Regions from separate parts of the Brevibacillus soli genome, predicted to be linked through region 2. Evidence: riboswitches for the same ligand, from Rfam matches in the RefSeq annotation. Region 2 holds a riboswitch; the other holds the start of a gene.
What was found. Region 2 has a riboswitch for S-adenosylmethionine ahead of metH (methionine synthase). Riboswitches for the same ligand answer to the same signal wherever they lie in the genome.
Positions count from the first base shown of each region.

Region 1 (5,908 bases), on a different contig from region 2:
GGCTGTCAAAACGCCTGGAGTTTACGGAAGTGCCGATCTTTGTCCGCACGAAACAGGGGGAAGAAGTGGCGCGTGTCCAATACGGGCTGAAGAATATGAAGGTGGAGGCGGAAAGCAGCAGATTGTGGGGCTTTTACATTCCGGCAGATTCGTTGAAAAAGCCTGGCATTGAAGCGGCAGAGTGCATCGCCCACATCCCTTCGGCTAAACGGGAACACAAACAGGTTCCGGTGTCCATCGAAACAAAAGGCCTGATTCAGTAACGAATGGGGTGCCCTTATCGTCAAACAGACGGTAGGGGTTTTTTTCTATTCGGAACATTGTATTTGGTGGCGTCATTCAGATATGCTAAACTAGTAGGACATCTTACCGGGATTCCTTTTTCTGCATGCTGTGGGAGAAAGGAGGAAGGGCAGTGGAAGTTATGAAGGCAGCAAAATATCTATCAGGCATGCTATCCGTTACGGTGGCGTTTCTGTTGCTGGCGGGCCAAGGCGCGCTTGCGGCCTCCACCACGAATGACAGATACATCGGGAACCAGACCCATCTGCGGCAGATCAAAGCGGACAAGGCTTGGAGTATGGTGAACAGCAACTCTTCCACGGTTATTGCCGTCTTGGATACAGGGGTGGATTTGGACCATCCCGATTTGAAAGGCAACCTGCTGCCGGGTGTGAACCTCGTGCATCCGGGAAGGCCGCCGGAGGACGACAACGGTCACGGAACGGAAGTGGCGGGCATTTTGGCGGCAAAAGGGAACAATGGGATTGGCGTTTCCGGGGTGCTGTGGAATGCGAGAATCCTGCCAATCAAGGTATTGGACGAAGACGCGATCGCGGACGTAGATACCGTAGCGAGAGGGATTCATGTCGCTCTGGACAGGGGGGCCAAAGTCATCCTCATGTCTGTCAGCAGCCTGTCCTATACCAGGTCGCTGGAGGAAGCCGTGCGGCGGGCAGAGGCGAGCGGGGCGGTCTTGATTGCCGCCTCGGGGAACGAAGGGAACCGTGTTGCCTATCCGGCTGCTTACCCGACGGTCATTGCCGTGGGAGCTGTTGGGCCGAACAACGAGCCGCTGTATCAGTCCAATTTCGGGCCGGAACTGAACCTGGTGGCACCGGGCCGCAGCATTTACACGACCAAGATGGGCGGAAGATACGGTGCCATGTCCGGGACTTCGGCAGCCGCGCCTCAGGTAGCGGGTGCAGCCGCGCTCATGCTGGCGCGCAATCCGCGCATGACTCCTCTGGAGGTTCGGCAGCTGCTGTATCAGACGGCCAACGATCTGGGACAACCGGGATGGGATCGAAAAACCGGATATGGAATACTGGACGTGAGCCGCGCTGTACGCACCCATCCCTCGATTGATTTCCATGAACCCAACAACAGCGTGGCCTCGGCAAAGCCGTTTCCGATCGAGTCCCAGCTTCGGGCGCAGTTGACACCGTCCGATACGATCGACTGGTACTACATGGACATCCCGTACGACGGAAAAGTCACGTTTACCGCTTCGATTACGTCCCGCTTGGGCTCTCCCATGGCCGCTACGTTTTATCCCGAAAACCGCTCGCCGGTTACCTATTACATCGGGAACGGAGACAATTTGACCATCCCGGTCAAGACAGGACGCATGGAGATCAAGCTGGAGCGGAGCGGGGGAGTCGCCTCGTTCACGTATCTGTTGACCAGCAAATTCACCATCAACCCGGACCGCTATGAGCGAAACAATGACATGCAGACGGCGAGACCGCTGGTCGGCAATCAGATCAACGTGACGGGCAACTTTCATGAAGCGGGGGACGAGGACTGGTTCTCCTACTACGTACGGGAGCAGGGAAGGCTCAACGTATCCGTGACGGCCGATACCAAGCGCATTGATCTGAAACTGCAAATGGGCAAGCAAACAGGAAACCAGTTAAGCTGGGATCAGCCGTACGATGACGGCACCCGCAACGACCCGACGGAGCGGGCGGTCAAAGAGGTAACCCCCGGCAAGTACTATATACGTCTGACCGAATATTATCGGAACGCCGTGAACGCAGAGTACCAGCTGAACGTCAGTTATACGCCGGTGCGCAAGGACACAAATGAACCGAACGACAACTATCGTCAGGCTTCCCGCCTTGCGAGCGGTTACCTGATGACCGGAACGCTCCCGTCGAGAAGCGATTACGACTGGTTCCAATTTGATGTCGATTCGGAATCGTATGTCAGCGTTCGCGCTCCCTTTGTTCCGGTGGCTTCCGGGGTCAACATCGCCTTGTACGGGGGAGGCACCTTCAACTATGCGCTTGCCTCCGAAAACGAAGTGGCAGAGCTGTCCGATCAGGGAAAAGGGATTTTCGGTCTGCGGTTGCGTCCGGGCAGGTATTATATCCGCTTGAACAGCATCGTGCCGTTCAAATACGATGCGTATCGACTTACGCTTTCCAAGGAGCGGCTCATTGACGGCTACCGTGACATTGCCTACCATTGGGCTCGCTCTGACATTGCCCGCCTGAGCCAGAAGAGCGTGGTGAAAGGTTTTCCGGACGCAACCTTCAAGCCGAACCAGCCCGTTACCCGGGCGCAATTTGCCACCATGCTGATCCAGGCCATGCGCGCCAAAGGTATTTCCATTCAGGCGTACACGGGGAAAAATCCGTTTTACGATCTCTCCCGATCGCATTGGGCGTACAACGAAGTCGCGCAGGCGTACCGCTTGGGCATCCTGCAGGGTTACCCCAACAAGACGATCAAGCCGAACCAGGCGATCACTCGGGCGGAAATGGCCCTGATGGTGGCTCGCGCACAAAACGCGCTGCTGTATAAACGAAGCACTTCCTCGTATCGCGACGTACCTGTCACCCACTGGGCATCCCCGGCGATCGAAGCCCTCACCTCGCGCCGCTGGTTGAACGGGTATGGCAGCACGTTCCGCCCGCAAGGCTACGCGACCCGCGCCGAAGTGGTCGTCTTGCTGGCAAAGGCCTATAAATTGTAGGAGTGAAGGAGGACAACCAGTGATGAAAAAAACGACAAAAGGAATGCTTGCTGCTGCTGTGGCTGGAGTGGCCATTTTCGCTACACAGGCTTGGGCCGACGGGGGGGTCTCCGGCGTTCCCGGCTCTGTTGACGATCCGGTTGTAACCAAAAGCTACGTGGATCAACAAATCCAGCAAGCGCTGGCAAATGCGGGAGGCACAAGCACGCTGACCGTGGTGGAATTGAACAAGGGACAGACCTTGTACGGCTTTGAAGGCACCGAGTTTATCGTCCGTACCGGCCAGGTAGTCTCTGTTGCCGGAAACAAAGGGGACGGGCTGACCGACATCACTGCGGGAGCCGATCTTCGCGCCGGAGCTCCTGTCGCGCACAATCATCTGCTGCTGATCGCCCGTTCCGACAACCGCGGGCTGCGGCTTGATTCAAAGTACAAGGGCATCGCGCACGTAATGGTGCGAGGAAAGTACGAATTGCGTTAAATCGTTGTTGACACGACATAGAAAAAGAATTATTCTATTATGCGTAATGGATACTCTTATCCAGAGCAGGCGGAGGGACTGGCCCGATGAAGCCCGGCAACCGACTTGAAGCGGTGCTAACCAGCAGAACGGAGAACTGTTCTGGCCGATAAGAGGTTAGGGAACGCATACAAAAGGCACCTTTTCCTCAAACGGGAAAAGGTTTTTTTTTGCTTGTTAAAAACCCGCTTCGGCACCCACACTATCTGTATGGAGGATAAAGGAGGTAGTTTTCACCATGGCTTTGCAAAAAGGTCGTCGACTCTTCACTTCTGAATCTGTTACCGAAGGTCATCCGGACAAGATTTGTGACCAAATCTCCGACGCTGTTCTGGATGCGATTCTGGCAAAAGACCCAAATGCCCGCGTAGCGTGCGAAACATCCGTTACCACCGGTCTCGTGCTCGTTGCGGGTGAAATCACCACCAACACATACGTAGACATTCAAAAGCTGGTGCGCGATACCATTCGTGAAATCGGTTACGATCGCGCCAAGTTCGGTTTTGACGCCGATACTTGCGGGGTAATCACGGCGATCGGCGAGCAATCTGCCGACATCGCTCTGGGTGTGGACCAGGCACTCGAAGCGCGCGAAGGCCAAATGACGGACGAAGAAATCGAAGCAATCGGTGCCGGTGACCAAGGTCTCATGTTCGGCTTCGCTTGCAACGAGACTCCTGAACTGATGCCGCTGCCGATCAGCATGGCGCATCAACTGGCTCGCCGCCTGACCGAAGTTCGCAAAAACGGCACGCTGGAGTATCTCCGCCCGGACGGAAAAACGCAAGTAACCGTTGAATACGACGGAGACAAGCCGGTTCGCATCGATACCATCGTGATTTCCACCCAACACGCTCCGGAAGCAAGTCTGGAACAAATCAAGAAAGACTTGATGGAGCAGGTGATCAAACCGGTCGTTCCAGCTCAATTCCTGGACGATCAAACCAAATACTTCATCAACCCGACCGGCCGTTTCGTAATCGGCGGTCCTCAAGGCGACGCCGGCTTGACTGGCCGCAAAATCATCGTTGACACCTACGGCGGCTATGCCCGTCACGGCGGCGGTGCTTTCTCCGGGAAAGACCCGACGAAAGTGGACCGTTCCGGCGCATATGCAGCCCGCTATGTTGCGAAAAACATCGTGGCTGCCGGTCTTGCCGACAAGTGCGAAGTGCAAGTCGCTTACGCAATCGGTGTGGCACAGCCGGTATCCATCAGTGTCGATACGTTCGGCACCGGCAAAATCTCCGAAGAGGACCTGGTGAAACTGGTACGCAAGCACTTCGATCTGCGTCCGGCAGGCATCATCAAGCAACTTGACCTGCGCCGTCCGATTTACAAGCAAACCGCTGCATACGGTCACTTCGGCCGCAACGACCTGAACGTTCCATGGGAGCGCACAGACAAGGCGGAAGACCTGAAAAAAGACGCTGCAGAATTGGCGAAGTAAACAGAAGAGCGAGAAAGCCTAGTGACCAACCACTAGGCTTTTTTTGTGCAGCCACTAGGATCGTGTTCGGGACCCCAGCCGACACCGGAAAGGGACCCCACTCGGCACAGCGGTAGTTTTCGCCGAGTGGGTAAAGCCTAGCTTAAGTCGGCTGGGATTCTTGCTGTAAGATTTTGTAATGGAATTACATACATAAAGGATTTTGTGCCATGCTGTCGAAATGGTAAAGAAGAGGTTTAGGAGGGATTTCCTTGCAGAAGAGACGACTGTTCCTCCTGGTGTTTTTGTTTTCGTTTGCGCTGGTTGTGAGCGGCGGACTGCTGGCAGGGAAGATATTTCCGCAAAAAAATGCGTCGGAAGTGCAACATTTTCCCCGGGTCCCTACGTCTATAAGCACAAGCGAGTTGGGGCCTGCTAATCCAAACGTCACACCGCCGCCAAAATCAGACAAAAGGAAACAAGTCTGGTATAAAAATCAGGTTGTCGTCTTGACGTATCATCACGTAACAGATCAAACAGATCAGCGTTATGTCATCGCTCCCGATCAATTTGCGGAACATATGGCTTTCCTTTATGAAAACGATCTGCATCCCATTTCGCTCTCAGAGTTTTTGCGTTTCGTGTCTGCCGGCGTTTTACCGACAGAAAACGCCGTGCTCATCACCTTTGATGACGGTTACGAGAGCTATTACACGAAAGCGTTTCCCGTGTTGCAGCAGTTTCACTTTCCTTCCGTGAATTTTTTGATCACCGGCCGTTTGCGTGATACAGTAGAGCGGAAGCGGGAAAACATGACCACTCCGCTGAGCGTTCAGCAGGTGAAGGAAATGCTGGCTTCGGGATTGGTTGAGTTTGGCTCCCATACGTACAGTCTGCATGAACAGGCGACGAAAAACGAATGGGGGGAGCTTGGCCCGCAAACTGCCCCTGTTTATCTGGAAGATTTGGAGCGACT
Region 1 covers NZ_JBIYSM020000005.1:31,621-37,528, forward strand. The annotation lists gene ACE99V_RS03195 (SLAP domain-containing protein) at 1-263, shown strand, start outside; gene ACE99V_RS03200 (S8 family peptidase) at 425-2,983, shown strand; gene ACE99V_RS03205 (hypothetical protein) at 3,006-3,464, shown strand; SAM riboswitch class I at 3,518-3,619, shown strand; gene metK (methionine adenosyltransferase) at 3,748-4,953, shown strand; gene ACE99V_RS03215 (polysaccharide deacetylase family protein) at 5,205-5,908, shown strand, end outside.
Region 1: it holds a riboswitch for S-adenosylmethionine, as region 2 does, so the genes downstream of both, metK (methionine adenosyltransferase) here and metH (methionine synthase) in region 2, are expected to answer to the same signal.

Region 2 (5,908 bases):
GGCCCGCAAGATGAGGGAAAGCGGCTACTTTTCCAGACTGTTTGCTGTTCATCTGAACGATTCCGTTTACCCCACGGGCTCATACCGGGACAGGCACGCGACGATCGGAAAGGGGCAAATTGGTGCGGATGCGATCGCAGAGGTGCTGCGGACACCGGAGTTGGCTTTGTTGCCGATTGTCCTGGAGACGCCCAAACCGGCAGGGGGAACTCACCGCGAGGAAATCGCCTTCGTCAAGCAGTTGATTTCTTGTTGAATCGTGGTAGAGTGAAGAACGGTAGTGGATTTTCGTAAACGAGGTGCTGGAATGAAACGATGGGTCAAAGTAACGATTGAAGACTTCACTAAAATCAAGGAGAATCTGGACAACCCAGCCGATGTGGCCCTCTATGAAGCGGCCAATGGGAATACATACGAGGCGGTTATCGAACACGACGGCTATGCGGTCATCGATTTGCCGGATCACGAGTACATTGAGCTCGCACCAGGCGAATACCAGATCATGATCGAAGAATGGAAGACGGCTGGTAAGCTGGGCGAATTCACGCTTGAAACCAAGTCGGATCCTGCAGATGATAAATCCCTGCTGTACCGAACGGTCGATTCCGAAGGGCGAGAGGTGGAAGCGCCGCGCTCTCTGTCGAAGCAGGTGGTGGAGATGCTGGCGAAAACCTGGTTCGGCGGAAAGAAAGGGTAAGGCAATAAGAGCATGCTTCGAAGGATAACAGGTCCCGTTTTCAGGTAGTTCGCAACGAAAAGACATGAAATGGCGTGTAAACTGACCACAGTTTTGACACGCCATTTTTCTTGTTATGTAAAAATTGGATTTTTGAATTGTAATTTTTAAATGGAAAGAGGAGGGAAACGTCATCGAGTACAGTTCGTATTCAATTGTAGAAAAAAAAAGAAAACAAGGGGAATAGCAAAAGGACTTGGGCCGTTTGTCTGCAAACGAATGGCTCCTGTTACATCCAGGAGCCATCTTTTGAACATCTGCGGTGTAGGTTACATTTCTTCCGGAGCCTGCAGGCCGAGCAGGCGCAAGCCCTCTTTCAGCACGACCACGACGGCCGCCACCAGCTGAAGACGGGAAGCCTTGATGGCGTCTTCTTCGGCGAGAATGCGAACATTCGCATAGAATTTGTTGAATTGCTGAGCCAGATCGATCACATATTTGCCGATTTGGGACGGGTCGAAGTTTTCGCGAGCACGGTCGATCACTTCCGGGAAACTGTTCAGGAGTGTGATAACCGCCCACGCTTCCTTGCTGTCCAGTGAACCTTCTGCCAGTTTCACTTCACCCGGCTGGTAGCCGCCTTTGCGCAACAGCGAGCAGGCGCGAGCATGGGTGTACTGCACATACGGTCCGGTTTCGCCTTCGAAAGTGAGCATTTCTTCCCACGAGAAGTTGATATCGTTGAGGCGGAAGTTTTTCAGGTCGTGGAAAATAACCGCGCCGACGCCTACTTGACGGGCGACTGCTTCCTTGTTCACAAGCGTCGGATTCTTTTCCTCAATCACTTTCAGGACGTCCGCAATCGCCTGGGCAAGCACCTCTTCCAGAAGCACCACTTTGCCTTTGCGCGTGGACATCTTTTTGCCGTCTTTCAACATCATGCCAAACGGCACATGATACATTTCCTTCGCCCACTCAAAGCCCATTTTTTCCAGTACCTTATACAGCTGCTGGAAGTGAAGACGCTGTTCTCCTCCCACGACGTACAGCGCTTTTGCGAAGTCGTATGTCTCGTGACGGTAAAGCGCGGCAGCCAGGTCGCGGGTGGCATACAGGGTCGCACCGTCCGATTTTTTGATCAGGCAGGGCGGCATGTCGTACTCGTCGAGGGGAACCACCAGCGCCCCTTCCGATTCGACCAGGAGCCCTTTCTCCTCCAGCATGGCGACAACCCGATCCATCTTGTCATTGTAGAACGCTTCGCCGTGGAAGGAATCGAAGTGAACGCCCATCAGTTCGTAAATCTTCATGAATTCCTTCAGGGATTCGTCCCGGAACCACTGCCAGAGGCGCTTCGCTTCCTCGTCGCCGTCCTCCAGCTTTTTAAACCATTCGCGTCCCAGGTCTTCCAGCGTCGGGTCTTTTTCCGCTTCTTCGTGGAATCGGACGTACAACTGCAGCAGCTCCTTGATCGGTTCTGCCTTTACTTTTTCCTCGTCGCCCCACTTCTTGTAGGCGACAATCAGCTTGCCGAACTGGGTGCCCCAGTCGCCCAAGTGGTTGATGCGAACCGGCTTGTAGCCGTGCTTTTCCATGATGTTGGCGAGCGCGTTGCCGATCACCGTTGAGCGCAGATGGCCCATGGAAAACGGCTTGGCGATGTTGGGGGAAGAGAGGTCGATCGGCACGTGGCGGCCCTGCCCGATGTTGCGGTCGCCGTAGGCGCTGCCCTTTGCGAGAATGGTGCCGACGACTTCTTTCGCGACGCTTTGCTGGTCCAAAAAGACGTTGACGTACGGGCCGACCGCCTGCACCTGGCTGAGCGGCGCTCCAGAGATCTGTCCGGCCAGCTCACCGGCGATCATCGGAGGCGCTTTGCGCAGTGCCTTGGCAAGCTGAAAGCAGGGAAATGCAATATCTCCCATAGCAGGATTGGGAGGGGTTTCCAGCATGTCGCGAACTTTTTCTGCCGAGAATTCCTCCACTCCCAGGTTGACGAGAGCCGATGCAATTTTTTCGGCCACTTGTTGTTTGTAGCTCATTTTGGTCAAACATCCTTTCTTGTACAGGTGATTCAAAATAAAAAAACCCCTGCGTCTCATACGATAAAGAGACGAGAGGTTGTTGCTCCCGCGGTGCCACTCTTGTTGCTTCTGCCTGCGCGATCGGCAAGACAGAAACCGCTCCGCTGCTGTAACGGGCAGACCCGACGAACCCTACGCGGCTTCGGGAAAGGTGAACCGAAACGTTCAGGCCGTATCTCCGAGGTGCGCTTCCTCATCCGCTCCGCGCCGGGCTCTCACCGTCCCCGACTCGCTATGGCGTCCGACGAACAAGTACTCTCCTCATCAGCGATTTGCTTTCATTGCTTATTCTTGCATTATAGCGGACAGTTTCAGGGGGATGCAACTATTTGTCTTCCGGTTTTTTCATCAGCTCATCCAGTTCGGAGAAGAGCTGCCGGGTCAAGCGCTCCTTGTCGTCCGTTTCCATCCACTCCTGCTTGTACTGAAGGAGCTTGGCCAACATGGCTTGCTCCGTCTTCGCTGCCTCTTCCAGGTCGTGATTTTCACTGGGGTCAAACGGCATGATCCGGTCATCGGTGCCGCTGCGCAGATAGGTCGTCTTCCAGTGGTCGGGAAAACGGTATGGCTGCTCGCCGAACATCAGGCCCAGCACGTCGTCCGATTGAAGGGGAAGAAAATGGTGGTACTCGTCGCGCCGCCCTCCTTCGGAAAGGTTGATGTGGGTAAAAGAGTAGCGCAAATAGTGCTGCCCACTCTCGCGGTCCTTGACGAGGGAGTAGGTCTCAAAATCCGTTTGTTCCAGCTCCTTCAGGGTTTCCAGGCGCGAGAGGAATTCCTGTTTTTGCTGGGGAAATGACAGTTCCACGAAAGGTTTCGCTCCTTTGTTTCATGATCCTTTCATGATAGCATAAAAACGAAAAAGAAGCCTAGGATCTAGGCTCCTTTCAGGAAGTTCATCAGTCGCAGTTCGAGCACCCAACGATAACCAACAGGATAAACAGAACGAGCACCAGGGCGAAGTTGTCGTCGAAGATGCCGTTTCCGCAATAGGAAGTACTCAAGTTTGTTTTCCCTCCTTTCAGTTATGCTTTAGTCTATACACGAATGTCGGGATTGGATTGGGCGCATAACCATCCCGATGAAAATAGGCGGCTGGCTGACAAGTCACTTATCCGTTGACGAACCATATCTCCAGTGATAAGATACTTTCAAACATTACTGAAGATTTGCAAACCATTCCATCCACAACTTGATAAAGAACCACTCTTATCCAGAGAGGCAGAGGGACTGGCCCAATGAAGCCTCGGCAACCGGAACATCAGGTGCCAATTCCAGCAAAGCCAAGCGCTTTGAAAGATAAGAGGATGCGTCAGTCGTGTTTTATTCACGAACAAATCCTCTTCTCCAGACAGAAGAGGATTTTTTTTATTCCATCACAGGCGATTTTCTTTTCGTCAGACAAAGGAGTTTTCGGAATGAAGCCAACCCTGCACGAACAGCTGTCACGAAAAATATTAATCCTGGACGGGGCCATGGGGACGATGCTCCAGCAGGCGAACCTGACCGCTGAAGATTTCGGCGGCGAAGCGTTCGAAGGCTGCAACGAGCTTCTGAACCTGACACGTCCCGACCTCATCCGCTCGATTCATGAGACGTATCTGGAAGCGGGAGCGGATATCATTGAGACAAACACCTTCGGGTCAACGACCGTAGTGTTGGCGGAATATGACCTTTCTGAAAAGGACGAGGAAATCAACATGGCGGCTGCGCGGATCGCTCGCGAGGCGGCAGACGCCTACTCCACACCGGAGTGGCCGCGGTTCGTTGCCGGCTCGATGGGACCGACTACCAAGACCTTGTCACTGACCGGCGGCGTTACCTTCGAAGAGCTGGTTCACTCGTACTATCGGCAGGCCAGGGGACTGATTATCGGCGGAGTGGACCTGCTGCTCCTGGAAACGGCACAGGACACGCTGAACGTCAAGGCAGGGGGAATTGGCATCCGGCAGGCTTTTGACGAGCTGGGAGTGGAGCTGCCGGTAATGATTTCCGGCACGATTGAGCCGATGGGAACGACCCTGGCCGGGCAGAACATCGAATCGTTTTACGTCTCGCTGGAACATTTGAATCCGATCACCGTTGGATTAAACTGTGCCACCGGTCCGGAGTTCATGCGCGACCATCTGCGGACACTGGCCAACCTGGCTCAGTGCGGGGTTAGCTGTTATCCCAACGCCGGGTTGCCGGATGAAAACGGGCATTACCACGAATCGCCGCAGGCATTGGCGGCAAAATTGCGCGGCTTTGCCGAGCAGGGCTGGCTGAATGTCGCCGGCGGCTGCTGCGGCACGACACCGGAGCACATCCGGGCATTGGCCGAGGCATTAAAAGACTGCAAGCCGCGGGCAGCCTCAGCGCCTCGGGTGAGCGCCGTCTCCGGAATTGACGTGGTGTACGTGGAACAGGACAATCGACCGTTGCTGGTCGGTGAGCGGACCAACGTCATCGGGTCGAAAAAGTTTCGTGATTTGATTGCAGCCGGTCAGTACGAAGAAGCTTCCGACATCGCCCGTGCGCAGGTAAAGCGGGGAGCGCACATCATCGACATCTGCCTTGCCGATCCGGACCGCGATGAGTACGCGGACATGCAAAATTTTTTGCAATACGTGACCAAAAAGGTAAAAGCGCCGCTGATGATCGACTCGACCGACGCTCGAGTGATGGAGCTTGGATTGAAACATTCCCAGGGCAAGGCGATACTCAATTCGATCAACCTGGAGGACGGACTGCAGCGGTTTGAGGAAGTGGTCCCGCTGATTCACCGTTACGGAGCGGCTGTCGTCGTCGGCACCATTGACGAGACGGGCATGGCCGTTACCCGCGAGCGGAAGCTGGAGGTAGCAAAACGCTCCTACGACCTGCTGGTGAACACCTACGGCGTCAAACCCGAAGACATCATCTTCGACCCATTGGTTTTCCCGGTAGGGACGGGGGATGAACAATACATCGGATCTGCCCTGGAAACCGTGGAGGGCATACGCCAGATCAAGGAGGCGATGCCTTCCTGCAAAACCATTCTCGGAGTGAGCAACGTCTCGTTCGGTCTCCCGCCTGCGGGGCGGGAAGTGTTGAATGCCGTATTCCTCTATCACACGACCCTGGCCGGACTGGACTATGCCATTGTGAATACGGAGAAGCTGGAGCG
Region 2 covers NZ_JBIYSM020000008.1:10,081-15,988, reverse strand. The annotation lists gene ACE99V_RS04895 (deoxyribonuclease IV) at 1-256, shown strand, start outside; gene ACE99V_RS04890 (hypothetical protein) at 308-697, shown strand; gene argS (arginine--tRNA ligase) at 1,006-2,718, opposite strand; T-box leader at 2,783-3,037, opposite strand; gene ACE99V_RS04880 (hypothetical protein) at 3,086-3,568, opposite strand; gene ACE99V_RS04875 (YjcZ family sporulation protein) at 3,660-3,764, opposite strand; SAM riboswitch class I at 3,967-4,066, shown strand; gene metH (methionine synthase) at 4,179-5,908, shown strand, end outside.